DNA from 3 places in the Plantactinospora sp. B5E13 genome. Region 1 is predicted to be linked to each of the others. Evidence: riboswitches for the same ligand, from Rfam matches in the RefSeq annotation. Region 1 holds a riboswitch; each other region holds the start of a gene.

Region 1 (16,992 bases):
GTCGACGCTCGGAGTCGGTCATGCCCTGACCCTACCGGTGAGCGGCCGGTGCGGCGTTGCTCAGAAGATGCCCATCCCGGTCGGCGCGCGGTGCCAGCCGAACGCGGTGGAGGCCCGGGCCAGGGCGCCGCTGCGGGCCTCCCGGACCCGCCCGGCGGCGGCCAGCGCGGCCAGCGGCGGGCCACCGAGATAGGCGGCACCGAGATCGCGTACGTCGCAGACGAGGTCCGCCGGGGCGTCGGTGCGTACGCACACCGCCGGCCCGCCGGCGTCCGCGGTCAACCGCCACCGGCCCGCGTTCTCCGGCAGGAGCGGATCGGTGACCTCGAACACCACGTCGACGTCGGCGGCGTAGCGGCGACCGGTCAGCGCCCCGGCCACGTCGACGATCCGTACCCAGAGACCGTGGCCCACCCGGGCGCCGAGCTGGCGCGGTTCGTCGACCAGGTACTGCAGCGGCTCGTCGGTCGACGTGTTCAGGTAGCTGACGGTCCGGGTCAGGTCGATCGAGAGCAGGAACCGCCACAGCGCGTACGAGGTGTCGGGGTCGGCCGCGACCAGTTCCTCGACGAGCACCGAACCCTGTGGCCCACGTTCGTCCCAGTGGCCGCGGCCGCGCCAGACCGCGTACCCGGAGATGCCGGCCGCGGTCTCCACGACCGCGACCCGTCGTTCGGTGCCGCCGGACCGGCGGGTGGGGTAGTCGCTCAGCACGTACCGCCACCAGGCCTCGGTCCGGTCGGACCAGCCGGGCCGGTCGGCGCGCAGCCGGTCGTAGAGCGGCGCCAGGTCGGACCAGAGCGGCACCGGGTCACCGGTGTGCAGGCGGATCGTCGGCGCTGTCGGCGGCGTTGTGGATGGCGCCGTCGTCGGCGGGGTCAGTCGCAGCCCGGTCGTCCGGATGTCCAGGTGCAGTTGCCGGGTCGCCTGCCCGTAGCCGAACCGTGGGTAGATCGGGCCCTCGCTGGCCCAGAGCACCGCGAAGGACTCCCGCCCGGCAGCCTGGATCTGGCGCAGCTGCCGCTGCATGAGCCGGGTCAGCAGGCCCTGCCGGCGATGGGTCGGCGCCACCCCGACCAGGGTGACGTGGGCCGCCGGCAGCACCGCGCCGGGCACGGTCAGATCCCGGGTGTACGCCCCGGCGTGCGCCACCACCGCCGATCCGGCCCGGACCACCAGTGACCGGTCGGGTTCGAAGACGCCATGCTCGGCCCCGGTCAGCGTCTCGTCCGGAGGCAGGTTGTGGAACAGGGTGTTCAGCAGGCCGTGGATGGCGGCGAAGTCGGCGGGCGTCGCGGGCTCGATCGGTAACTCCGGGTACGACATCGTCCATGTCTAGCCGAGCGGATGCTGCCTCGGCGACCGGTTTACCGCGTGGCTACCCTCGGAAGCGGGGACGGGTCGGTGCCCGGGCGATCATCGGTGGCCCGGACCGATCGCCGACCGATGGGGAGGACCAGATGTCAGACCAGACGCAGCCGTGGGCGGAGCGGACCGTCGAGATGCCGCCGGAGGGGCCGGGTTTCCGGCACGCGGAACCGACCGTCGAGATGGCGCCGGAGGCGCCGGGCTTCCGCCGTGGGGTGGCGGCGGTCGGGGTGCCGCAGCCGCGTACCGCGCCGGAACCGGTCGGGCCGCACGAGCCGACCGGCACCGGATGGCCGCAGCTCGAGGACGACCGGCCGCAGCTGCCGCCGGGCTACCACTGGCGGCAGCTGCGCCTCGGTGCGCACTGGAGTCTGATCGGCGGTCTCTTCGCCTTCGTCTGCTGGGGGATCTGGGCCATCTCGGGGCGGGGTGACCTGACCAGCCCGGTGGTCACCTTCGTCCTCACCCTCTTCATCGCGGCCGGGCTCTTCGCGCTCGCCCGGCTGATCGGCCGGGTCGTGCTGGAGCGTCAGCTTGGTCGGATCCGGCGTTCGGCCCGGGGCGCGCACCTGGTGACCGGGGTCTTCCTGGTCGCGGTGGGGGTGGCGTACCTGGGGCAGACCGGCTGGGTGGTGGACCTGTGGAACTGGGTCGCCGGGCGGTGAGCCGGCGTTCCAGGCCGCATCCACATCCGCCAGCGTCGCCGCCGTCACCCGAACGGGTGATGATCCAGGCGACAAATCACAATTCGGTCACTCGATAGTTACTGTCCGCCTGTCGCCTGATCACGCGACGCTACGATTCGGTCTCCGTCCTCCTTCGGAGGGTGTCAGTCCTCCGCCGGAGGTTGTCGACGGTGACCCTGCTCAGCGTGATCGTGCCGGTCCACCAGGTGAAGGACTACCTGGCGGAGTGCCTGGACTCCATCCTCGACCCGCCCTTTCCCGACCTCGAACTGGTCGCGGTGGACGACGCCTCGACCGACGGCTGTGCGGAGATCCTGGCCGGGTACGCCGCCCGCGACCCCCGGGTCGTGGTGCTGACCTTTCCGGTCAACCGGGGACTCGGCGCGGCCCGCAACGCCGGGCTGGCCCGGGCCACCGGCGAGTACGTGTGGTTCGTGGACAGTGACGACTGGCTGCCCGACGGCGCCCTGACCGCCGTCGCCGGGCGGCTCAGCCGTACCCGGCCGGATCTCCTGGTCACCGCGTACACCCGGTACTTCCCCGACGGCGGCCGCCGGAGCTGCCCGCTGGCGCGGATCAACGGAGACCGGCCGGTACCGGAGGTCTTCCGGCTCGACGAGGTGCCCGGCCTGCTCTCGGTGCTCCACATCACCTGCAACAAGGTGATCCGTCGACGCTTCCTCACCGACCTCGGACTGACCTTCGGCCCCGGCTGGTACGAGGACGTGTCGTTCAGTTTTCCGCTGATGCTGGCCGCGCCGCGGATCAGCCTGCTGGACCGCTGCTGTTACGCGTACCGGCAGCGGCCCGGTGGAGCGATCACCTCGACGGTCAGCGACCGGCACTTCGAGGTCTTCGCGCACTGGGACCGGGTGCTGGCCGGCCTCGACCACTCCGGTGCCGGTCCGGCCCCCGGTCCGGTCTCCGTTGCCGAGGCGGCCGGGCCGACGGGCGGGACGACCACCCCGGCAGTCGGGGTGTCGGCGGAACTGCGTCAGCTGATCTTCCAGCGGATGATCTGGCACCTGCTGCAGGTGCTCGGCCACCCCCGACGGGTTCCGCCACACCGACGGCGCGAGTTCTTCGCCAACATCGTCATCCGGTACCGCCGGCATCTTCCGGCCACCGGGTACCGGCCACCGGGCGGCCTGCTCGGGCTCAAACACCGGCTCATCGGCCGGGGAGCGTACGGGCTCTTCTCGGCGTTGCGGGTTGTCCGACGGGCCCACCTCGGGGTGGTCGCCCGGGCCCGGCGCCCGCTGGCGCCGCCCGGTATACCCCGCGACGCCGTACGGACCGGCACGCCCGCGACGATTGTCGAAGCGGTCGCCGCGTCGGCCACCGCCGAAGCCGCCTCCGCCCTGGCTGCGGTCGAGTCGGAACCGGTCCCGGCGGTGACCGAGCCGGCGCAGGCGTCAGAGGTCAGGAAGGGTTCCTTCCTCGACAAGGAGCGATAACAAAGGGCTCCTGCGCACCGCGTCAGCGGTGTTCGGCGAGGGGGCCGACCCGCCAACCCCGTCGCAGGCACTCGTCGAGCAGGTGGGGGAGGGCGGCGAGGGTGGCTCGCCAGGATCCCGGCGCCGAGGTGCAGTCGGAGTCGTGCAGCAGCACGGTGCCGCCACCGGAGAGCCCGGTCCGCAGGGTGCGCAGGACCGAGGTACGAGTCGCCGAGCGGGTCCAGTCCCGGCCCCAGCAGGTCCAGAGCACCGGGGTCAGGTCCAGCCGGCGGGCGGCCATCAGCGCGGCGGTGCTGAACACCCCGTACGGAGGGCGGTAGTACCGGGGTGAGCGACCGGTCACCGCCAGGATCAGTTCACGGGCCCGGGCCAGGTCGCGGTAGGTGGCGTGCGGACTCCGCAGCAGCAGGTTCTGATGGGACCAACCGTGCACCGCCACCTCGTGACCGGCGGCGGTGAGGTCGAGGCCGAGTTCCGGCGCCCGGGCCAGCATCGAGCCGAGCAGGAAGAAGGTCGCCCTGGTCCGGTACGCGGCCAGCGTCTCCAGGAAGTACGGAGTGGACGCCGGGTCCGGCCCGTCGTCGAAGGTCAGCGCCACGTGGTTGGGCGCGCCCCGGCCGCTCAGTCGGGGAAAGAACCGCAGCCGTACGCCGGGCAGGGCGGTCAGCGCGGGAACGGCCTGCGCGGCCAGCGCGGCACCGAGCGTTGTCACCGGTACCGCGCGTGCCCGCACCTGTTCCTCCACCTGCCACCGCTTCGCCGGGCGCGGATACCCGGTCTGTCCCGGTTCATCCTCACCCGGACGGGTGGTACGCCGACTCGGCGCCCGTCCGTATCCCGGACGGGCGCCCGGGGTGGACCCGGTGCGGGGTCGAGGTTTGCCGGGCCGCCGACCGGGTAGCCGGCGGCCCCGGGCGGCGGCGCGCGGCCCGAGGGACCGACGGACCGGGCGACCGACAAGGACCGGAGGAGCGCCTGATGCGGGGCCGACCGAGACCACGGGTGGCGGTGATCAGCGGGGCGAGCGCGGGGGTGGGTCGGGCCACGGCGCGGCTACTGGCCCGCCGGGGAATGCGGATCGCGCTGCTGGCCCGGGGTGCCGCCGGCCTGCGGGCTGCCGCCGACGACGTCCGGACCGCCGGGGGTGTGCCGCTGCCGATCGAGACCGACATGTCGGACCACCACCAGGTCGAGGCGGCCGCGGACCGGGCCAGCGCCGAACTGGGCCCGATCGACCTGTGGGTGAATGCCGCGTTCACCTCGGTCTTCGCGCCGTTCACCGAGATCGGGCCGGACGAGTTCCGGCGGGTCACCGAGGTGACCTACCTCGGCTACGTGCACGGGACCCGGGCGGCCCTGGACCGGATGCTGCCGCGTCGGTCCGGAACCATCGTGCAGGTGGGCTCGGCACTGGCGTACCGGTCGGTGCCCCTGCAGTCCGCGTACTGTGGTGCGAAGCACGCCATCGCCGGGTTCACCTCGGCGCTGCGCTGCGAGTTGTTGCACGACCGGGCCGGCGTGCGGGTCACCATGGTGCACCTTCCGGCGGTGAACACGCCGCAGTTCGACTGGGTGCTGTCCCGGTTGCCTAACCGCCCCCAACCGGTGCCGCCGATCTACCAACCGGAGGTGGCCGCCCGCGCCGTGGTGTACGCGGCCGACCGGCCGGGTCGGCGGGAGTACTGGGTCGGCGCCTCCACCGTCGGCACCATCCTCGGCAACCGGCTGGTGCCCGGCCTGCTGGACCGCTATCTGGCCCGGTCGGGCTACCGGTCGCAGCAGACCGACGAGCCGGTCGACCCGGATCGGCGGGTCAACCTCTGGCAGCCGGTCGACGACGGTGGTGGGCCGGACCCGGGGGCGCACGGTTCGTTCGACGACCGGTCCCGGGTCCAGAGTGCACAACTCTGGTTGTCCCGGCACCGGGAACTGCTGGCCACCGGGCTTGTCGCCGCCGGGGCGACGGTGCTGGCCCGGCGGCTCGCCGTGCGCCGGGGGCGCTGAACCGCCGGGGCGCGGGCCTACCGTGTCGCGGGTACGGGAAAGCGCCGGTCACCGACCGTGTCGGCCGGGCGGGTGCTGTCCCGCTGTCACCGGTGACGGAACGTGTAGGTGGTCGGACCTGGGCCGGTGGACGGTACGACCGGCCGGGCGGCGGGCCACCGGTCAGGACGGAAGGGTTTCCTATCGCCCCTACGCTGCCACGGAGCGGTTGGTGAATAACCGACAGCGGATGGTGAATAAAGCGCGGATGAACGATCTCTGTCGATACTCCTCACGTCGGTGATTACTGATAGTTGTTGTGTCGCAACGCTTTTCGGGGCATTCGGGTCTTGCCATTACGGAAGCGAAACCGGGTATGCTGTCTGCCGTTCATATCACCGCCGGGGACCAAATGGTGCCGGCGCTGATCGCCGCCTAATCGCCACCTGGCGAGCCGGGGACCCAGGTACCCGGGGTGAATCCGCGACAGCGGTAGGGACATCTTCCATCCCGAACCCGTCAGCTAACCCGGTCGGCGGCCGACGGAAGGGATACATGTGAGGGCACCCCTACGCCGAAGGTTGGCGCTTGCCCTGGCACTGCTCACCGCGGCATCGCTGATCGTGGCTCCGTCTGTGGCGTCGGCGGCACCCAAGCCGGGCCCGGACGGGGAGGTCGAGACACCGCTGCTCGGTGACGTACTCGCCACGACGGGGAAGCGGTACGCCGAGGCCAACGCCGCGCTCAAGAAGTCCCAGAAGCGGCAGAAGGAACTCACCAAGAAGCTCGAGGAGGCGCAGGCGGAACTGGACGCGCTCGCGCCGGAGGCGAGCGAGATCGCGGCGGAGTCCTACCGGGCGGGCAAGCTCAGTGCCGTGTCGATGATGCTGAACAGCTCGTCGTCGGAGTCCTTCCTGGACCGGGCCGCCGCCCTGAACGAGTTGAACCTGCTCAACAACCAGAAGCTGCGCCGGTTGAACGAGGCACGCGAGCAGGTCAACACGGCCAAGGAAGCGGTCGACGCCGAGGTTGAGAAGCAGAAGGATGCCCGCAAGGTCATCGACAAGCAACGGACCGAGGCGCAGAAGGCGCTCGCCCTGGTCGGTGGCCGGAGTCGGCCGAACAAGGGCCTGGTCGACGCGGAGTCGCCGGTTGCTCGGCCTGGTCCGGGGATGGACGACGGCTTCCCGCCGTTGTCCTGCAACCAGGATGATCCGACCACGGGTGGTTGCATCACCGCTCGTACGCTGCACATGTACAAGGAGGTCAAGCGGGCCGGCTTCAACCGGTTCGTCGGTTGTTACCGCCCCGGTGGGCCGTACGAGCACCCCAAGGGGCGGGCCTGCGACTGGTCGCTGCTCAACAGCGGGTTCGCCCCGGCCGCGAACAACGACCAGATGAAGTACGGCAACAACCTGGCCGCCTTCCTGGTCCGTAACGCCGACCGGCTCGGCATCCTGTACGTGATCTGGTACAGGGAGATCTGGGCTCCGGCCACCGGCTGGACGTCCTACAGCGGTGCCAGTGACCATACGGACCACGTGCACGTGTCGATGTTGTAAGCGGCGTCACGCGAGAGCCGAGCAGTACCGACCGCCCCGCCACCCGATTCCCGGGTGGCGGGGCGGTCGGCATTCTGACACCCACTTCCAACTTGCATACATAGCGATGTCCGCATACTTTGACGGCGGCAGGAACGGACGTACGCCGGAGGTGGAGGATGGGCGCGGGGCACGACCACGGGAACCCGCTGACCTGGGCCGGACACCGGCACCGCCGACCGCTCTGGCTGGCCGTCGGGCTGCTGGCCCTCTACATGCTGGTCCAGGCGGTCGCCGCCGGGCTGACCGGTTCGCTCGCCCTGCTCTCCGACGCCGGGCACATGTTCACCGACGTACTCGGCATCGGGATGGCGCTGGCGGCGATCACCGCCGCCGGCCGCGCGTCGAAGGACCCCCAACGCACCTTCGGCCTCTACCGGCTGGAGGTGCTCGCCGCACTGGCGAACGCGGTGCTCCTCTCCGGTGTCGCGCTCTACGTCCTGGTCGAGTCGGTCCGCCGGATCGGTGACCCACCCGAGGTTGCGGCCGGCCCGATGCTGGTGGTCGCGCTCGGCGGCCTAGCCGTGAACGTGGTCGCCTTCCTGCTGCTGCGCAGCGGCGCCAAGGAGAGCCTCAACCTGCGCGGGGCGTACCTGGAGGTGCTCGGGGACCTGTTCGGCTCGGTCGGCGTCATCGTCGCCGCCCTGATCATCGCCACGACCGGCTGGCGGTACGCCGACCCACTGGTCGCCGTCGCGGTCGGCCTGCTCATCCTGCCCCGGACCTGGCGGCTGGCGGTGGCCGCCGGCCGGGTACTGGTGCAGGCGGCGCCGCCGCACGTCGACGTCGCCCGGGTCCGGACCGCCCTGGCCGGACTCGACGGGGTGACCGCGGTGCACGACCTGCACGTCTGGACGCTCACCTCCGGCATGGACGTCGCCTCCGCGCACCTCAACGTCGACGCGCGGGCCGACGTGACGGACGTCCTGGTGGCGGCCCGGCGTCGGCTGCACGACGAGTTCGGCATCGACCACGCCACCCTGCAGATCGAACCGCCGACCGGGGAGAAGCTCTGCCACGGCGGTACGTCGTGCGAGTGGAGCCCGGCCGACCCGGCGGCGAGCGGCGACGCGGGCGGGCGGTCGGCGGACGGGGCGAAGCCGGCGGCGGTGGCCGGGCCGACCGGCGTGCCCGGCGGGCCCACGGCTGGCATCATCAGCCGATGACGACGATCGAGGTGGTTTCCGGTGACATCACCCGGGAGCGGGTCGACGCGATCGTGACCGCCGCCAACGAGTCGCTGCTGGGTGGCGGCGGGGTCGACGGCGCCATCCACCGGGCCGCCGGCCCGCGACTCGCCGAGGCCGGGGGAGCGGTCGGCCCCTGTCCGCCCGGCGAGGCGGTGGCGACCCCGGCCTTCGACCTCGACCCGCCGGTCCGGCACGTCATCCACACCGTCGGACCGGTCTGGGAGGGTGGCGACCACGGCGAGGCCGAGGTGCTCGCCTCGTGCTACCGCCGCTGCCTCGCGGTCGCCGACCGGATCGGGGCCCGCAGTCTCGCCTTCCCGGCCATCGCCACCGGCGTCTACGGCTTTCCGCCCGACCAGGCGGCCCGGATCGCGGTGTCGACGCTGCGGTCCACCCCGTCGAAGGTGGAGCGGATCCGCCTGGTCGCCTTCGACGAGCAGACCCGGGACCTGCTGAACGCCGCGCTCTGAGCCGGGACGCGGTCCACACTGCCCGGCGATGCCGAGGGACCACCTCAGGGGCGGGCGAGCGGTGATGTCGCCACGGCGGTGGCGGCCACGATGTCGGCCATCCGCCGGTAGTCGAGGGTCTCCGGGGTGTCGCTTGGCCGGTGGTAGTGCGGGTTCCGGAAGTCGGCGGTGTCGGTGAGCTGGACCGCCGGTACGCCGACCGCCCAGAACGGCTGATGGTCGCTGCGGGCGAAGTGTCGGGTCGCCGGGACGTATCGGCGGAGCAGCGGGCCGACGACCGGAATGTCGAGCGGGTCGCGGGCCAGGATCGCGGTCCCGGACCCGGCCAGGTGGGTCAGGCACTCGCCGATCAGCCGGGCCAACGGTCGTGACGATCGACGGTACGCCACCAGGGTCCAGTCGCCACGCCAGCCGCGTCGGCCAGCTCGCCGGCGCTGCCCGGGGAAGACCAGCGAGGCACCGGGAGGCAGGGTCTGGCTGCGCGGCTCCCGGGAGTAGTAGCCGACACACTCGAAGACCACCACGGCGGCCGGCCGCTCGGCGCCGACCGCTTCCGCGTCAGTCCCGTCGACCTCGATCCGGTCCGTGCCGGTCAGTTCGGCGGCGAGGGCGCGGGAGCCGTGCAGGCCGGTCTCCTCCTCGTCGAAGACGGCGAGCCGCACCGGCGCCGCGAGGCCGTGGCTGGGCAGTAGCCGGGCGAGTTCCAGCAGGCAGGCGACCCCGGACGCGTTGTCGTCGGCGCCCGGACTGCCGAACACGGTGTCCAGGTGCGCGCCGAGCAGCACCGTCGACGCAGGCACGGCCGGTGGACGGGCTGTCGCCGGTGGACGGGCGAGCAGGTTGACCCCGGGGGTGGTGCGCCCCGGCAGCGGAAACGGCCGCCGCTCGACCAGCCAACCGGCCTGCTCCAACTCCCGGACCACGTACGTCTCGGCCCGGGCCAGCCCGTCCGGGGCGTGCCGCCGGCTCCGGGGCGCGTCGAGGCGCTCGACGTGCTGGCGCAGCCGTCCCTCGTCGACCGCGGCGCGTACCGCGTCGAGCTGTGCCGCGAGCGGAACGGCCAGTGGTCGGAGCCGGGGATGCGCGGTCAGGACCATCCAGAACTCCACAGGGGACGATGCCAAGGGGTGCCGTGATCATGGCATCGGTCGGCAATCCGGTCGACCCCGGGAATCGACGACAGTCGGTCGGATGTGCCCGGGATCGTCCCGTTCGCGGTGGCCCGGGTTCCCGCGGTCGGTCGATCAGGTCGCCGGGTGCAGCCCGGTCCAGGAACGGTCGTCGGGACGCTCGGCACGCCACTGGTCGAGCAGTTCGGCGGCCCGCTGTTCGGGGGCGCCGAGCAGCATCGACCTGCGGCCCGCCTGCACCGTCCGTTCCTGGGTGACCGAACCCTCGCTGCAGCAGTTGCAGAGCGGCTTCACCGTGTCGCGCACCTCGGCACCGAGGTTGTCACGGGCGAACATCTCGTACAGCGCCTCGACGTCGTCGGGTGCCGACGCGGTCACGGTGACCGAGAGGGTGGGCAGCTCGGACGCGGTGAAGAGGAGGATCTCGTCGAAGACCGGGACCTGCTGGCCCTGGAAGACCCGCTCGCCGTTGGGTACGCCGTCGTGCAGCACGACCTCGCCGAACCGGCGGCCCGGGTCGAGAGGCACGTTGAGCACCCGGGCCCGGGTCGGGCAGAGCCGCTGGGCCCACACCACCTCCTGACCGCCCGCCGTGTTGATCCGTACGCAGGTGGGGCCGAAGTCCTCCAGGATCTCGCCGTCGCCGGGCGGGATCGGCAGCCCGTACCCCTGCCAGCAGTCCCGGGCCGTGGACCAGTCCCGCAACACGGTCGCGACGATTCCGAGGTTCCAGAACGCCGGGTCCTGCCTGCCCCGAGGGGACCGCGCCGCCGCCTCCCGACCCAGCTCGTACGCCTTCGGCCAGTCGCGGAGGAACTTGTACGCCAACGCCGCGTCGAACCAGAGCTTGTCGCTGCCCCGGGCGTCCGGTGCCTGCCGGACCGCCCGTTCCAGCAGCTCGCCGGCGCGCGGCCAGTCTTCGGCGTCCCACGCCTGGTAGGCCTGGCTGACGAGGTCGGCGTCGAACGGACCGCGGGAGAAGCGCATTCCGGGGAGCTTAGATCACCTGGGCAGGTCGGGTAGGTCCGCCAGCGCCCGCCACCACGCCTCGCGGATCCCGCTCGCGCCCCAGGCGTTCGGTTCGACCGTGCCGCAGTACCAGAGTTCCCGTTCGGACGGTCGGGGATCGGACCGGCTCGGGTCACCCACCGTCACCCCATGCCCGAGAAACCGATCGTGTACGTCGGCAAGAGCCGCGCCGTGCCGCTCGGCGAGTCCGGCCAGCGTGGTGTTGAGCAGGTGCAGCATCGCCGGTCCGTCCGGCCACGGCGGTAGGCCGGAGCCGGGGACCACCCCGGTGCCGTCGCTCGGGTCGTACACGGTGCTGAGCACGATCCGGCAGTTGCCGCCGGCGGCCGCGCGTAGCCGGGTCAGCACACCCTCGCCCTGTGCCCCGACCCGGGCGACGGCCGCCCGGGCGGCGTCGGTGTCGCCGTACGCGGCCAGCAGGTCGTTGCCGCCCATGCTGATGGTGACCAGGGTCGGCGGCCGGTCGACGGCCGGTAGCTGTCGGTCGAGGACGTCGATGGTGGTGGCCCCGTCCCGGGCGAGCAGCCGCGCCTCGAAACCGATCCCCGCGAGGTCCCGGCCCTGCCAGCCGGGAAAGTCCGTGTCCCGGTTGCGGAACAGCAGGCTCGCCGCGCCCCGCCCGGGGCCACCGGCGTAGTCGTCGATGGACATCGAGTCGCCGAGCGCGACGTAGTAGCCGGACACGACGATGATGATCTGTTCTGCCGACGTCGGGCCGCCAGCCATTTGTCGGGTCGGTCGTGCTCCGCCGGTACCGGTCGGTGTGGGAGGTTCGGACATTGACCGACCCTCCTACGATGGGTGGATGCCGCCGACCCGGGCCCGTGTGATCGCCGCCGGGCTCGGCCTGGTCGCCTTCCTGGCACACCTGATGGTGACCTTCCAGGTGCACCGGTTCGGCGGATCCGGCGCCGGCCTCCTGTTCCGCCTCGTGGTTGTTCCGGCGACGGCGGCCGTACCGCTGCTGGTCTTCGCCCGACTGGTCGCCCGGCCTGCCGCCCGGCCGGCGACGTTTCGGGTGGAGCGGGCGCCGGACCGCTTTGTCGTCTCCGCCTTCGCGCAGCTCCCCGGCATGCAGGCGATCATGTTCATGTGGCTCGCCGCCACCTTCGTCCAGACCGAGTCCACTCCGGACGGTGAGCGGGTACGGCTTGCCGGCGACACCGGGGCGGTCATCTCCGTCGTCGCGGTTGTCCTGCTGTTCGCCGTCTCCGTGGCCCTGCTCCTGTGGTGGCGGGTGTCGGTCGTACTGGACCCGGACGGGATCACCATCAGTCGGTTCCGCCGGCCGGTCACCGTCCGGTGGGACGACCTGTCGCCCGGCGGGCCACCCGCCCCGGCCCGGGTGGCACCCCGTGACGTACCGCTCTTCTACCGGGACTGGCGGCCGGACCTCGGCCCGCCCCGTGCCGAGCAGCTGCCCGTCGGCCTGCTCGACGTCGCCCCGGCCTTCCTCACCACCGCGATCCGGCAGTACGTCGAGCAGCCCGGACTCCGTACCAAAATCGGCACCCCCGGCGAACTCGACCGACTGCGGGCTGCTGCCGGCGAATCTCGCGGCTGAGCGGAGGCGGGGACCGCGGCTGAGCGGAGACGGGTGACTCCGGCCCGATCGGCGGTCCTTACCGCGACATACTTATGGCTATCATTCCGCAATGAAGAACGAGGCGGCCCTGCCGCCCTATCACATCGCCTCGGTCGACCACGCGCTACGGCTCCTGCTGCTGCTGAAGACCAGGCCGAGCATCCGGGTCGCGGAGGCGGCCGAGGAGCTGGGCGTGGCCCGGTCGACGGCGCACCGGCTGCTCGCCATGCTCGTCTTCCGGGGCTTCGCCGCCCAGAACCCGACGACCCGGGCGTACCACCCGGGACCGGTGCTGATCGAGGTCGGGATGGGTGCCCTCAGCCGGCTCGACGTCCGGCGTAAGGCACGGCCGTACCTGGAGCTGCTGGCGGCGACCACCGGCGAGACGGCGAGTCTGCAGATCCTGGAGGGGAACAAGGTCCGGTTCCTCGACTCGGTCGAGTCCGTCAACACGGTGCGGGTCGCGTCCCGGGCCGGGGTGACGCTGCCGGCGCACGCCTGCGCCGGCGGCAAGGTGCTGCTGGCCGGGCTCTCCCCGGAAACGGTGTCCCGGCTCTATCCGACGGAACGGCTCGCACCGCTCACCGGGGCGACCACCACCGATCGGGCCACCCTGTTCGAGGAGCTGGCCGAGGCCCGTGCGCGGGGATACTCGGTCAACCGGGGCGAGAGCGCGCCGGATCTGGTCGCGGTCGGCGTACCGCTGCCGGACCGCGCCGGTACGCCGGCCGCCGCGCTGGTCGTGGCCGGTCCGACCACCCGGATGAGCCCGGAGGAGGTGAACCGGGCGGTGCAGGCCCTGCAGGAGGCGGCGAAGGAACTCGCCGACACGCTCTACCGCTGACCGTCCGCCTCCGCCCGTAGCCGTAGGGCGAGCACGGCCACCCGGGTCCGGGCCACGATGATCGTCGCCCGCTGGAGCAGGCCGGTGGCGGAATGGTCACTCTCCCGGGCGGCGCCGACGGTCTCACCGGCGGCGGGGTGAGGTGGCCCGACGGCCGAGGCGGTCGAGGCGCGGAAAAGCCGTTCCGGACGGGCGCGGAAGGCGGTACAGTCGTCAGGACCTGAGCGCGGTCCACTGCGGACCGTGCCGCCATGACCAGTGAGGGGAGCCGGCCGTGCACTACCGCACCGCTGTGGTCATTCCTCCGTCACGGCACGAGGTGATTCTGGCGTCTTCGTCGGCGTCCGGAGCCAGCCCGCGCGGCTGACCCCGGCTTTCGCGACGAAGCTCGCCGATCCGCCTCTCCGGCCGCCGTCGTCCATGACGGTGCCCGGTCCGCGGAACCACGTCGGCTACGCCCCGCTCCACGGACGCACCGGTCCACCGGATCCGCGATCCCGTACCACCTGGTCCCGTGATCACACAGATTCCGCACCATGCTGGTCCGCACCATGCTGGTCCGCACCGTGCTGATCCCGCATCCGGCTGGTCCTGTGGTCGTGCCGACCCCGTGGTCACCTGGTCGCGCCGATCCCGGGCCCTCGTCGGGCGGTGACTCCGCCGACGGTCGACCGGGGCCGCCGCCCGGCTCAGCTTCGTCGTCAATCGCGCCGTCCGTTTCCGCGACCACGACCAGGAAAGGCCATCGGCCGTGCGTACCCAGTTGGACCGAAACGTCGTCGACCACCTGACCCGTACCCGCAACCTCGGCATTCTCGCCCACGTCGACGCCGGCAAGACCACCACCACCGAACGGATCCTGTACGTCACCGGCGCCACCTACAAGCGGGGCGAGGTGCACGACGGCACGACCGTGACCGACTTCGACCCGCAGGAGCGCAAGCGTGGTATCACCATCTTCGCCGCCGCCGTCAGCTGCACCTGGGCGGACCACCGGATCAACCTGATCGACACCCCGGGACACGTCGACTTCGCCGACGAGGTCGAACGGGCGCTGCGGGTGCTCGACGGGGCGGTCGCCGTCTTCGACGGGGTCGCCGGGGTGGAGCCGCAGAGCGAGTCGGTGTGGCGGCAGGCCGACCGGTACGGCGTACCGCGGATCGCCTTCGTCAACAAACTGGACCGGGCGGGCGCCGACTTCGACGCCGCGATCCGGTCGATCCGGGACCGGCTCGGGGTGGTCCCGCTGGTGGTGCAGCTGCCGATCGGCCGGGAGGACGGCTTCACCGGCGTCGTCGACCTGGTCCGGATGCGGTCGCTGGTCTGGGCCGACGGGCCGGGGAGCTACCAGGAGGCGGAGGTGCCCGAGGAGCTGCGGGCCGAGGCAGTACGGCGGCGTCGGGCACTGGAGGAGACGGTCGCCGAACTGCATCCGGGCGCGTTGGAGGAGTTCTGCGACCGGGCCGAGGTCAGCACCCCGACCCTGGTCGAGGCGCTGCGCGAGCTGACCCGTACCGGTTCCGGCGTGGTCGTGCTCGGTGGTTCGGCGTACCGCGACCGGGGCATCGAGCCGCTGCTCGACGCGGTTGTCGGGTACCTGCCGTCGCCGCTGGACGTGCCGGCGGTACGGGGTACCTGGCAGGGCGCCGAACTCGACCGGGAGACCGATCCGGCGGCGCCGTTCGCCGGACTGGTGTTCAAGGTCAACTCGACCGCCACCGGGCGGTTGACGTACCTGCGGGTGTATTCGGGGACGATTCGGAAGGGGGAGACGGTGCGGGACGCCGGCACGGGACGTACCGAACGGATCGCCCGGATCCTGCACGTGCAGGCCGACCGGCACACCGAGCTGGACCGGGCGGTGGCCGGGGACATCGTCGCGGTCGTCGGGCCGAAGGCGGCCCGGACCGGGGCCACGCTCTGCGCCCCGGACGCGCCGCTGGTGCTCGAACCACCGACCGCCGCCGAGCCGGTGATGTCGGTGGCGGTCGAGGTACGCCGCAACTCCGACACCGAACGGCTGGCCTCGGCGCTGGCCCGGCTGGTCGAGGAAGACCCGTCACTGGTCGCCCGGACCGACCGGGAGACCGGGCAGACCGTGCTCTCCGGCCTCGGTGAGCTGCACCTGGAGGTGGCGGTGGAGAAACTCCGCCGGGACCACGGGCTGGAGGTCACCGTCGGTAGGCCGCAGGTGGCCTACCGGGAGACCGTGGTACGCGGCGTCTCCGGGCTGCTGTACCGGCACGTCAAGCAGGACGGCGGCGCCGGCCAGTACGCGCACGTCGTACTCGACGTGGCGCCGCTGGCGGGTGACGCCGCCGGCGCCGGCGGCCCGGCACACGATGGCGGTTCGGGCCACGACGACGGTCCGGGGTTTGACGGCGCGGCCGGGGCGGGCTTCGGGTTCGAGTCGACCGTCGTCGGCGGCCGGGTGCCGAAGGAGTACGTGCGGGCGGTGGAGGCCGGCTGCCGGGACGCGCTGACCGAGGGGCCGCTCGGCGGCCATCCGGTGATCGGGCTGCGGGTCACCCTGACCGACGGGGCCACCCACGCCAAGGACTCCTCGGAGCTGGCGTTCCGGACGGCGGGCCGCCTCGCACTGCGGGAAGCGCTCCGGGCCAGCACGATGGCGCTGCTGGAACCGGTGGTCGAGGTCACGGTCACGGTGCCGGAGGACGCCGTCGGCGGCGTACTCGGCGACCTCTCCGCGCGGCGCGGTCGGGTGGTCGGTTCGACCACCCGGGCCGGCACCGTGGTGGTGACCGCGAGTGTGCCGCTGGCCGAACTCTTCGGCTACGCGACCCAGCTGCGGAGCCGTACCCAGGGTCGGGGGACCTTCACCACCCGACCCACCGGGTACGCGCCGGTCCCGGCGACGCTCGCCGCCGGGCTCACCGCCCGGTAGCGCGTTCCTGGGCTGACCCCGCCCGCTCCGGGTGGGCGGGGTCAGCCGGCAGCGCCATGGCGAGGCGTACCCGTACCCCGTCGAGGCCGCTGTCGACCTCCATCGAGTCGGCGAGCTGCCGGGCCAGCCAGAGTCCCATGCCGCCGTTGGCGGAGGGCTGGGGGCGGGCGTGCGGGATCGGCAGCGCGGCGGGGAGACCCGACCCCCGGTCGGTCACCTCGCACACCAGTTGCCGGTCGCGCCACAACCGCAGCTCGCCCCGGCCGCCACCGTGTCGTACGGCGTTGGTCATCGCCTCGTTGATCGCGGTGACGAAGTCGTCGAGCCGGTCGCCCTCCAGCAGCCCGTGGGCCTGGAGGCACCGGGTCACCTGCTGCCGGGCAGCGGTGATCTGGTCGGCGACGAAGTGGATCTGGAGCAGCACGGAACCGGGCTGGGTGTCCGTCCGTTGATCTTCCAACGGACCGTCCGACATGGTGCCTCCAAGGGTCCCCGGGGCGAGGTATCCCGGACGGTACCCAGCGTGGGCCACGCCAACCAAAATCGAGCCGTCCGATGCCCCCACGGGTGACCCGCCGAGGCGGGCAGAATGGCAGATATCGGGATAAATAGTCGGTTTCCTGGACGCCGGATCGCGGGTGCCACGCCGGAATGTGGTGACAGTCACACCGTACCGATGGCGTTGAGCAGTGCGTACCCGACCTGAGGACCACTCACGTCACCGTGGGACCGGATGAACGCGTC
Region 2 (4,500 bases), on a different contig from region 1:
CGAGGGTGTACTGCAGCGGGGTGACCGCCTGCACCGGTACCCCGGCCGGGTAGGCGGCGGCCTCCGGGTACGCGCGCCCGTACACCGGGATCGTCGCGCGACCCGGCTTCGGGGTGGCGACCAGGCCGGTCGCCCACTTCGCGGTCGGCTTCGAGGCCGGGTTGTGGAACCAGGCCCGCTGTCCGAGGTACCAGATCGCCGTCCAGTCGCCCTGCCGGCCGGCGACCGCGTACGTCTGCCCGGCCGAGACCCGGGCGCCGTGGTCGGCGATGTGCATCGTGTTCGGGGTGCCGTCCGGCCGCAGCCCGACGTCGTTGACCAGCGGGGCGTCGGCGGACGGGGCGCTGTGCAGGACCACCGCCGAGGAGCCGTGTGGTGCGCACGGCGTGCCGGCGGTCTCGCAGCCGGTGAAGGCCGGCCGGTTGGTGTGCACGTCCGGGTCGATGGTGACCAGGCCGGTGCGGGGGCCGCCGGTACGGGAGAACGGCGCCCGGAGCAGGTCGAAGTAGTGCGACCAGTCCCAGTACGGTCCCGGGTCCCAGTGCATGCCGGCGACGTTGCCGGGCAGCACCCCTGGCACGTTGTCGTGGCCGATGATGTGCTGCCGGTCGAGCGGGATGTCGTACCGGGCGGCGAGGTGGCGGACCAGTTTGGCCGAGGTCCGGTACATCGCCTCGGTGTACCAGGTGCCCTGGGCGGCGAAGCCCTCGTGTTCGAGGCCGATCGACTTGGCGTTGACGTACCAGTTGCCGGCGTGCCAGGCGACGTCCTTCGCCCGGACGTGCTGCGCGATGTGCCCGTCGGCGGAACGGAGGGTGTAGTGCCAGCTCACGTACGTCGGGTCCTGCACCAGCCGGAGCGTGTTGTCGTACGTCTCCTCGGTGTCGTGGATGACGATGTACTCGATCTTCTGCCGGGCCGGCCAGTCGGAGAGGTCGTGGTTGCCGTAGTCGCCGTCGCCGAACGCCTCGTAGGGCGCCGGGATCCACTCGCAGGAGATGTCGCGTGGGCACTCCGCCCCCGCCCCGGTCGCCGGGGTCGGCGGCGTCCGGAGGCCGAGCCGGTCCAGCCGGGAGCGCTGCGGGACGAGGCCGGGGTGGGCGGCGAGGCTGATCCGGTGGCCGTCGTCGGTGGTCCGGGCGGCGCCCTCGACGATGGTCCGGTACACCTCGTCGGCGAAGACCGCGGCGGCGTCCGCCTGGTCGCTGCCGGCGTACCGGGCCACCGCGCCGTACCAGGCCGCCGGGTCGCTGGCCCGCCCCGTCGGCCCGGCCAGGTCCCGCTGGTACGTTGCGAGCAGTGCCGCCCCGCCCCGGATGTTCGCCGCCGGGTCGGTGCGCAGGGCGGTCTCGGTGGCGCCGGTGAGCCCGGCTGCGGTGTCCAGGGTCTGGGAGCCCGGGCTGTCCGCGCTGGGGTCGTCCGGGGCCGTGGCGGTGGCCGGGCTGGGTTGGCCGGGGACCGTCGGCCGGCTCGTGGCGTCGGGGGCGGCCTGGCCGGTGACCGGGCCCGGTCGGGCGGGATCGCCGCGCCGGTCCTCGCCATGCTCGGGTTCGGCGCCGCCGAGTGAGCGGACGTGGCGGTGGTCGGTGAGGTGCATCGGGCCGTAGCCGCCACTGGTGCTCGGGGTGCCGGCGTTGCTGTCCCAGCGGGATTCCAGATAGGAGACGGCGAGCAGCACGCTCTCCGGTACGCCGAACTCGGCCGCCGCGGCGGCGTACTCCTGTTGTCGGCCGGGTGTGGGCGGTGCGCCCGCCGCCGGGGTGGCGCCGACCGGGACCAGCGCCGCGGCGCCGAGTACGGCGGTGCCGATCGCGATTCTCCTGGTCAGCGGCCTTCGTGTCCGGAGCATGGGACCTCCTGTCACCGGGGATGGCTGATGATCACCATCCACCCGGGACACCGTGGCCGTCAATAGCTGCCACCTGCGCTTGTCGCCCTGTAGGAAACTTTCACGGCTGTGTAACGACGTGGTGAATTGTCGATCGTCCCCCCGCACAATCCGCGACCGGGCCGATGCGGTGCGAATTAACTGCTTTCACGGGTTGCGTTTGGATAACAGGCTTCTCTAATGTTGGGGACCGTCGAGGCGGTGGCAGGCCGCCAGTCCGGCGACCACGTCTCGACACCGCCGAATCGTCGACAAAATCAACGACTCACACGAACCGGGGACCCGGGCACCATGGGGTGAATCCGCGCGTCAGCGGTAGGGCGAATCTCTTCCCGCCCGAACCCGTCAGCTAACCCGGTAGGCGGACTTGAGGAAGAAGGAGTACGGACCCCGGTGGCAGCCCCCGCCCCGCGGTCGTCGTCCCCGCGCCCGGCCCAGGCCGGCGGTCCGACGACGAAGACCCGCTTGCGACGGTCCATCCTCACCACCACACTCGCCGCGATCGCCAGCGTCGCCGTGCTGTTCGTCGGCATGACGCCCGCCGTCGCCGAGCCGTCGGTCTCCGAGATCGAGAGCCAGATCGACAAGAACTGGCGCGAGCTCGAGCCGCTGATCGAAAAGCACAACGCCACCCGTGAGGACCTGGCGAAGAAGAAGAAGCAGGCCAAGAAGCTGCAGGACAAGATCGCCCCGCTGCAGAAGCAGATCGACGCGGCGATGAACCGGGTCAGCGAGTTCGCCGTCGAGGCGTACAAGGGTGACCGCGCCTCGATGATGAACGCCGTGCTCAGCAACAAGACCCCGAGCACGCTCATCGGCCAGCTCTCGGTACTCGACCAGTTCGCCCGCCGCGAGCAGCGCGAGGTGCAGGCGGTCGTCGACCTCAAGAACCGGTTGGCCGAGCAGAAGGCGCCGCTGGACGCCCTGGTCGCCGAGCTGACCAAGACCGAGGCCGAGCAGGCGAAGAAGAAGAAGCAGATCGACTCCGAGATCGACAAGCTGCAGCGGATGCGGATCGAGGCGTACGGCAGGGGTGCCGGCGGCCCGCTGCGGCCCGCGCCCTGTCCGGCGACCTACCCCGGCGGCGACATGGGTACGGCGGTCAAGTACGCCTGCGCCCAGATCGGCAAGCCGTACGTCTGGGGTGCCGAGGGACCGGGCTCGTACGACTGCTCCGGGTTGACCCTGCGGTCGTGGGCCCAGGCCGGCGTCTCCCTGCCGCACAACGCCGCCCGGCAGTACAGCGTCACCAGCCGGGTCAGCCGCTCCCAACTGAAGCCCGGAGACCTGGTCTTCTACTTCTCCCCGATCAGCCACGTCGGGATGTACGTCGGCGACGGCTGGATCGTGCACGCCTCCACGGCCGGTGAGCCGGTCAAGATGGCGCGGATGGACTCGGTCGGCAGCCTTGCCGGCTTCGGTCGCCCCTGATCCTGGCCACGGCTCCGGCCCGGATCCCCGGGTCGGAGGGCCGACAACACCAACAGGCCCCGGTCGCGGAATGCGGCCGGGGCCTGGTCGTCTGCGCCGACATCCGGGGCCCGCCCGCCGGCCGGGCGGCCCTTTGGTCAGCGGGTCAGCGGGTCAGCGGGTCGGCCAGGTGCGCCAGTTCTGCCAGGAGCGGCTCGGGGTCGGACCCCGCTGACCCTGGTAACGCGACCCGTAGACGGCCGAGCCGTACGGGTGCTCGGACGGCGACGAGAGCCGGAAGATGCAGAGCTGTCCGATCTTCATCCCCGGCCAGAGCCGGATCGGCAGGTTCGCCACGTTGGAGAGTTCCAGGGTCACGTGCCCGGAGAATCCGGGGTCGATGAAGCCGGCGGTGGAGTGGGTGAGCAGTCCCAGTCGGCCCAGCGAGGACTTGCCCTCGAGCCGGCCGGCGAGCTGGTCGCCGAGGGAGATCACCTCGAGCGTGGAGGCGAGCACGAACTCGCCCGGGTGCAGCACGAACGGCTCACCGTCCGGCACGTCGACCAGCGAGGTCAGGTCGTCCTGCTGGACCCCCGGGTCGATGTGCGTGTAGAGGTGGTTGTTGAAGACCCGGAACAGCCGGTCGAGCCGTACGTCGATGCTCGACGGTTGTACCAACGCCGGTTCGAACGGCTCCAGCGCGAGCGCGCCGGCCTTGATCTCGATCACCAGGTCGCGGTCGGAGAGCAGCACCGTGCCACCTTAGCGAGTCAGTGCCCGGGCCAGCGCCTCGGCCGGCCCGGAGGCAGCTCCTGGGGCCGTGTCCGGACCAGCGCCGCGGCCGTCCCGAACCACCCGGTGCGGTCGTCCCGGATGGCGGACCGCACCGGCGGGTCGGGTAGGTGATCGAACGTATGTTCGATAGAATGACAACATGGCATCCTGGTCCGAATTCGCCGCTGACGAGCCCGACCTCGCCGGCGCGATCCGCGCCCTCCTCCAGCAGTACGGGCCGGGTCTCGGCTATCTGGCGACCGTGCGCGCCGACGGTGGGCCGCGCGTGCACCCCGTCTCCCCGGTCATCACCGACGAGGGACTCTTCTGTTTTGTCGTCGACTCACCGAAGCGTCGCGACCTCGAACGCGACGGGCGGTACGCGTTGCACTCGTTCCCGCCGGAGGAGAGCGACGACGAGGCGTACG
Region 3 (4,500 bases), on a different contig from region 1:
CCGGGGACACCGCGGTCAACGGCTGGACCGTGACCTGGACCTACGGTGGCGACCAGCGGATCACCAACAGCTGGAACGCGCAGGTCACCCAGAGCGGGGCGAGCGTGACCGCCCGGAACGCGGCCTGGAACGGATCGCTTCCGGCCGGCGGCTCGACCGAGTTCGGCGTGCAGGGCACGTACTCGGCGAGCTCCGCGGCGCCGACCGGGTTCGCCCTGAACGGCGTACCGTGCAACGGCGCCGAGCCGACCACGCCGCCGACAGGCACACCCACGCCCCCACCGACCGTGACTCCACCACCGACCACGCCACCACCGACCACCCCGCCGCCGACCACCCCGCCGCCGACGACACCACCACCGACCACCCCGCCGCCGACGACCGGCTGCGGCGCCGCCGTGCTCTGTGACGGTTTCGAGAACCAGACGGGTACGACACCGTCGGGCGACTGGAGCCTGAACTATCCCGACTGTCAGGGCGGCGGCACCGCCTCGATCGACGGCACGACCGCGCACCAGGGCGGCCGGTCGGTACGGATCAGCGGTACCGCCGGCTACTGCAACCACGTCTTCGTCCGGTCCAACCGGGACCTGAGCGGCGCCGGACAAGTCCGGTACGCCCGGTTCTGGGTCCGGCACACCACCGCACTGCCGACCCAGCACGTGACGTTCCTGGCCATGCGCGACGCCAACGACGGCAACCGTGACCTGCGGATGGGCGGCCAGAACGGCGCCCTGCAGTGGAACCGCGCCTCCGACGACGCCACGCTGCCCGAGCAGAGTCCGAACGGCGTAGCGCTCAGCCTGCCGCTGCCGGTCAACCGGTGGACCTGCGTCGAGTTCCTGGTCGACGGCACCCAGGGCCGGCTGCAGACCTGGGTCGACGGTACGGCGGTGACCGGCCTGACCGCGGACGGCACGCCCACCCACGACATCGACGGGCAGTGGCACAACCGGGCCAACTGGCGGCCGAACCTGACCGATCTGCGGCTCGGTTGGGAGAGCTACGGCGAGGGTGCCGACACGCTCTGGTTCGACGACGTGGCGCTCGGCTCGGCCCGGATCGGCTGCTGACCGACCGGGCAACCTCGTCGTATTCCGGCGCCTGCGCTCTGGCGCCCGCGAAAACGACCCGCCGGCACTGCCCAGGGGTGGCGGGCGGTGCCGGCGGGTGGTTTCGTGGACGTGCGGTCGTCAGTTCATGGACAGGTGTACGTGGTTGGTGTGGTCACTCGACGGGTCACCACCCCCGTTGTAGGCCCGCCAACCACTGCTCGGCAGCCAGATCTGTTTGAACCAGATCACGTACAGCACCCCGAGCCGGTCGGCGTTGCGGACGAAGTACGCCGCCAGGTTGTTGCCGTACGTCCGGTCGCCCCCGGTGGCGACGCCGCCGAATCCGTTCTTCTGGGCGGCGAAGTCGCACGCCCGGCCCTTCGGATGCTCGCCGCTGCCACCACTGCGGTAGCAGGAGACGTACCGGGTGAAGCCGGCCGCTTTGGCCTGGTTGAGCGCGTGCAGGGTGCGTGGTGTGATGCACCCGTCGGCCGGCGTCGGGTCGTCGACGCTGCACGACTCCGGCGGCCAGGAGCCGTCGGAGTTGCGGGGCGCCGGCCGCGCCGAGGCGGAGTTGCCACCGCTGACCCCCGAACCGGGCCCGCCGCTGTTCGCCGCGGCGAGCGCCCGCTCGGCCTGCTTCTTGCGGGTCTCCATCACCTCGACCTGTTTGCGCTGCTCGCGCACCTCCCGGTCGAGTTCGGCCTTGGCCTCGACCTCGGCGTCGAGGGTCGCCCGCAGGTCGCGCAGGGCGCGGTTCTCGTTGGCGGCCACCTTGTCCAGTGCGGCGGCCCGGTCCAGCAGGCTGGCCGGGGAACCGCTGCTGAGCAGGGCGGACACCTGGCCGAGTCGGCCTGTCCGGTACGCCATGCCGGCCATCTCGGCGACCTGCTGGCTGCGGGCCGTCACCTCGGTCCGCAGTCTGCCGAGCTGCTCGTTCAGCTCCTTCTGCCGCTTGACCGAGCGGTCCAGTTTGGCCTTGGCGTCGACGTACCCCTTGCTTGCCTTCTCGAGCTGGTCGCGGAGGTCGTCGCTGCCCCCCTCGTCGATGTCACCGGGTGCGTAACCGAGTGGGGCGGGGGCCGCGGTGGCGGGGGAGCCGCCGAGCGTCACGACGAGTGCGCCCAGGGCGACCAGCGCGGTCATGACGACGGCCAGTCGGGCGGCCGATCGGCGGCCGGATCCCGGAACCGCCCGGTTGGCCGGGCGGGTGGTGCTGCTGGCGGATGCCAGGAACGGCATGACAGTGTCCTTCCGTCAGTCGCCGACCGGGTTAGCTGACGGGTTCGGGACGGAAGATCCCTACCGCTGGCGCGGATGCACCCCTGGTACCTGGTTCCCCGGCTCGCGCATGGCGATTAGGCGGCGGTCTCCACGGTCCGGTGGGTACTCCTCCGGCGGAGGCCGGGGCTGAGCCTACCGGCAGTTGCTGTCGGGTGACACATGCCGTTGCCGAAGTGGTCGCCCCGATTGTGCGGTTTCTGGGTGAACTAATCGGACATACTCGGCCGATTGTCGGACCAGATTTAAGGTCCCGCTAACTACTCCCGGTAGGCGTGTCGCGCGCCATGGCGTGGTACCCGGAGGGCCGCACCACCGGGCGCCGGGCCAGCAGCGTTCACCAGTCGGTGGGCCCGCAGGCGCCGGGCGCGGTGCGGGGCTCCACCTGCAGCGTGGCGTGTGAGATGTGAAAGTCCTCGTCCAGCGCCGAGTGGGCGGCGGCGAGCACGCTGGCGACCTCCGCCCCCGCGTCCAGGGTCAGGTGGGCGGAGGCGACCTCCATCCCCGAGGTGAGCGTCCACACGTGCAGATCGTGGACGTCGCAGACCCCGGGCACGGCCGCCAGCCGGGCCCGCACCGCCGCGACGTCGAGGTGTTCGGGAGCGGCCTGGACCAGGATGCGGACCGCCGTACGGCCGAGTCGCCAGGTGCGGGGCAGGATGAAGAGCCCGACCGCCAGCGCCACGATCGGGTCGGCCCACCGCCAGCCGGTGGTGATGATCAGCACTGCGGCGACGATCACGCCCGCCGAGTTGAGCAGGTCGGCAAGCACCTCCAGGTACGCGCCCCGCAGGTTGATGCTCTCCCGCGCCCCGGCCCGCAACAGGCCGAACGCGGCGAGGTTGGCCAGCAGGCCGAGTACCGCCACCGCCAGCATCGGACCGGCCGCGACCTCGGGCGGGTCGCCGAACCGGCGTACCGCCTCGACCAGGACGTAGAGCGCGACGCCGGCGAGCAGGACCGCGTTGGCGAGCGCGGCCAGCACCTCCAGGCGGTAGAGCCCGAAGGTCCGTTGCGGGTCGGCCGCCGCCCGGCCGGCCGCGGTGATCGCGGCCAGTGCCATCCCGATCCCGAGTACGTCGGTGAACATGTGTCCGGCGTCGGAGAGCAGCGCGAGCGACCCGGTCAGCAGCGCGGTCGCCGCCTCGATCGCCATCAGCACGGCGAGCAGTGCGAAGGCGGCCCACAGCCGCCCCCGGTGCCGCTGCGCCGCGCGGGTCAGCGCACCGCCGTGGTCATGTCCTGCTCCCACGTCCACACCTTCCCCGCTGTGCCCGGCATGATCTGACATATGCTGACATTGCGATATGTCTGGCTGGCCGGCCAGGCCGTGGACGCCGGCTCGACCGGTGCCCGGCGGCGGCGAGGCCGGCGGGTGTCAGAAGGGGACCACCCTCACCGCCGGGTGGCGTGCCGGGCGGACGGCAGGCTGGCCAGGATCGCCGCCGCGCCGGCGAGGGCGACGCAGAGGGCGAGCTGACCGACCGGGACGACCGGCCGGCCGTGCCCGTACGCGTTGATCAGCCCGAGCGCCGCCGCCCAGCCGAGGGCGACCCCGAGGACGAGCCCGGCCAGCGCGCCGACCGCGGTGATCAGCGACGCCTCGACCAGCAGCAGGGCGGTCAGCTGCCGGCGGGCCAGGCCGAGCGCCCGGAGCAGGGCCGACTCGTGTCGACGCTCGAAGACCGACAGCGCGAGGGTGTTGCCGATGCCGAGCACCGCGATCAACACCGACATGCCGAGCAGGGCGGCGAAGATCCCGAGCAGTTCGTCGAGGGTGGTGGCGAGCGCGTCGGCCTGCTCGGCGAGCGCCCGGACCCGGACCGCCGGATGATCGTGCAGCAGCGTGTCCAGGGTCTGCCGGCCGGTCGCCGTCGACACCCCGGGGGCGAGGTCGACGAGCAGCCGGTCCGGTGCCGCCACCCCGAGGCCGGCGGTGTACGTCGCCCAGTCGAGCAGGGCGGCGCCGTCGGTCGGGGCGTCGTCGTAGAGCGCGACCACGGTCAGCGGGTCCGCCGGTCCCAGGCCCAGCCCGATCCGGTCACCCAGGCCGAGACGCCGCTCGGTCGCCAGTTGGCGGCTGAGCGCCACCGTACCGGGGCCGAGCCGGTCCAGGTCGCCGGCGGTCACCTCCGGCCGGATCGGTCCCACCAACTGCCCCGGC

What was found. Region 1 has a riboswitch for cyclic di-AMP ahead of ABGB05_RS35095 (hypothetical protein). Riboswitches for the same ligand answer to the same signal wherever they lie in the genome.
Region 2: it holds a riboswitch for cyclic di-AMP, as region 1 does, so the genes downstream of both, ABGB05_RS25380 (NlpC/P60 family protein) here and ABGB05_RS35095 (hypothetical protein) in region 1, are expected to answer to the same signal.
Region 3: it holds a riboswitch for cyclic di-AMP, as region 1 does, so the genes downstream of both, ABGB05_RS31685 (hypothetical protein) here and ABGB05_RS35095 (hypothetical protein) in region 1, are expected to answer to the same signal.

The regions. Positions count from the first base shown of each region.
Region 1 covers NZ_JBDPLT010000073.1:7,606-24,597, forward strand. Annotated here, with positions in the region: gene ABGB05_RS35065 (hypothetical protein) at 1-22, opposite strand, end outside; gene ABGB05_RS35070 (GNAT family N-acetyltransferase) at 61-1,326, opposite strand; gene ABGB05_RS35075 (hypothetical protein) at 1,461-2,033, shown strand; gene ABGB05_RS35080 (glycosyltransferase family 2 protein) at 2,225-3,511, shown strand; gene ABGB05_RS35085 (polysaccharide deacetylase family protein) at 3,534-4,244, opposite strand; gene ABGB05_RS35090 (SDR family oxidoreductase) at 4,490-5,515, shown strand; cyclic di-AMP (ydaO/yuaA leader) riboswitch at 5,917-6,048, shown strand; gene ABGB05_RS35095 (hypothetical protein) at 6,052-7,056, shown strand; partial or broken gene ABGB05_RS35100 (cation diffusion facilitator family transporter) at 7,215-8,090, shown strand; gene ABGB05_RS35105 (O-acetyl-ADP-ribose deacetylase) at 8,258-8,755, shown strand; gene ABGB05_RS35110 (M20/M25/M40 family metallo-hydrolase) at 8,800-9,852, opposite strand; gene ABGB05_RS35115 (hypothetical protein) at 10,000-10,872, opposite strand; gene ABGB05_RS35120 (SGNH/GDSL hydrolase family protein) at 10,888-11,598, opposite strand; gene ABGB05_RS35125 (hypothetical protein) at 11,720-12,478, shown strand; gene ABGB05_RS35130 (IclR family transcriptional regulator) at 12,570-13,343, shown strand; gene ABGB05_RS35135 (elongation factor G) at 14,095-16,248, shown strand; gene ABGB05_RS35140 (ATP-binding protein) at 16,235-16,723, opposite strand; gene ABGB05_RS35145 (hypothetical protein) at 16,912-16,992, opposite strand, start outside.
Region 2 covers NZ_JBDPLT010000034.1:292-4,791, reverse strand. Annotated here, with positions in the region: gene ABGB05_RS25385 (N-acetylmuramoyl-L-alanine amidase) at 1-1,849, opposite strand, end outside; cyclic di-AMP (ydaO/yuaA leader) riboswitch at 2,117-2,267, shown strand; gene ABGB05_RS25380 (NlpC/P60 family protein) at 2,354-3,319, shown strand; gene dcd (dCTP deaminase) at 3,473-4,051, opposite strand; partial or broken gene ABGB05_RS25370 (pyridoxamine 5'-phosphate oxidase family protein) at 4,233-4,500, shown strand, end outside.
Region 3 covers NZ_JBDPLT010000054.1:37,133-41,632, forward strand. Annotated here, with positions in the region: gene ABGB05_RS31680 (cellulose-binding domain-containing protein) at 1-1,073, shown strand, start outside; gene ABGB05_RS31685 (hypothetical protein) at 1,194-2,201, opposite strand; cyclic di-AMP (ydaO/yuaA leader) riboswitch at 2,302-2,430, opposite strand; gene ABGB05_RS31690 (cation diffusion facilitator family transporter) at 2,674-3,588, opposite strand; gene ABGB05_RS31695 (FtsX-like permease family protein) at 3,732-4,500, opposite strand, start outside.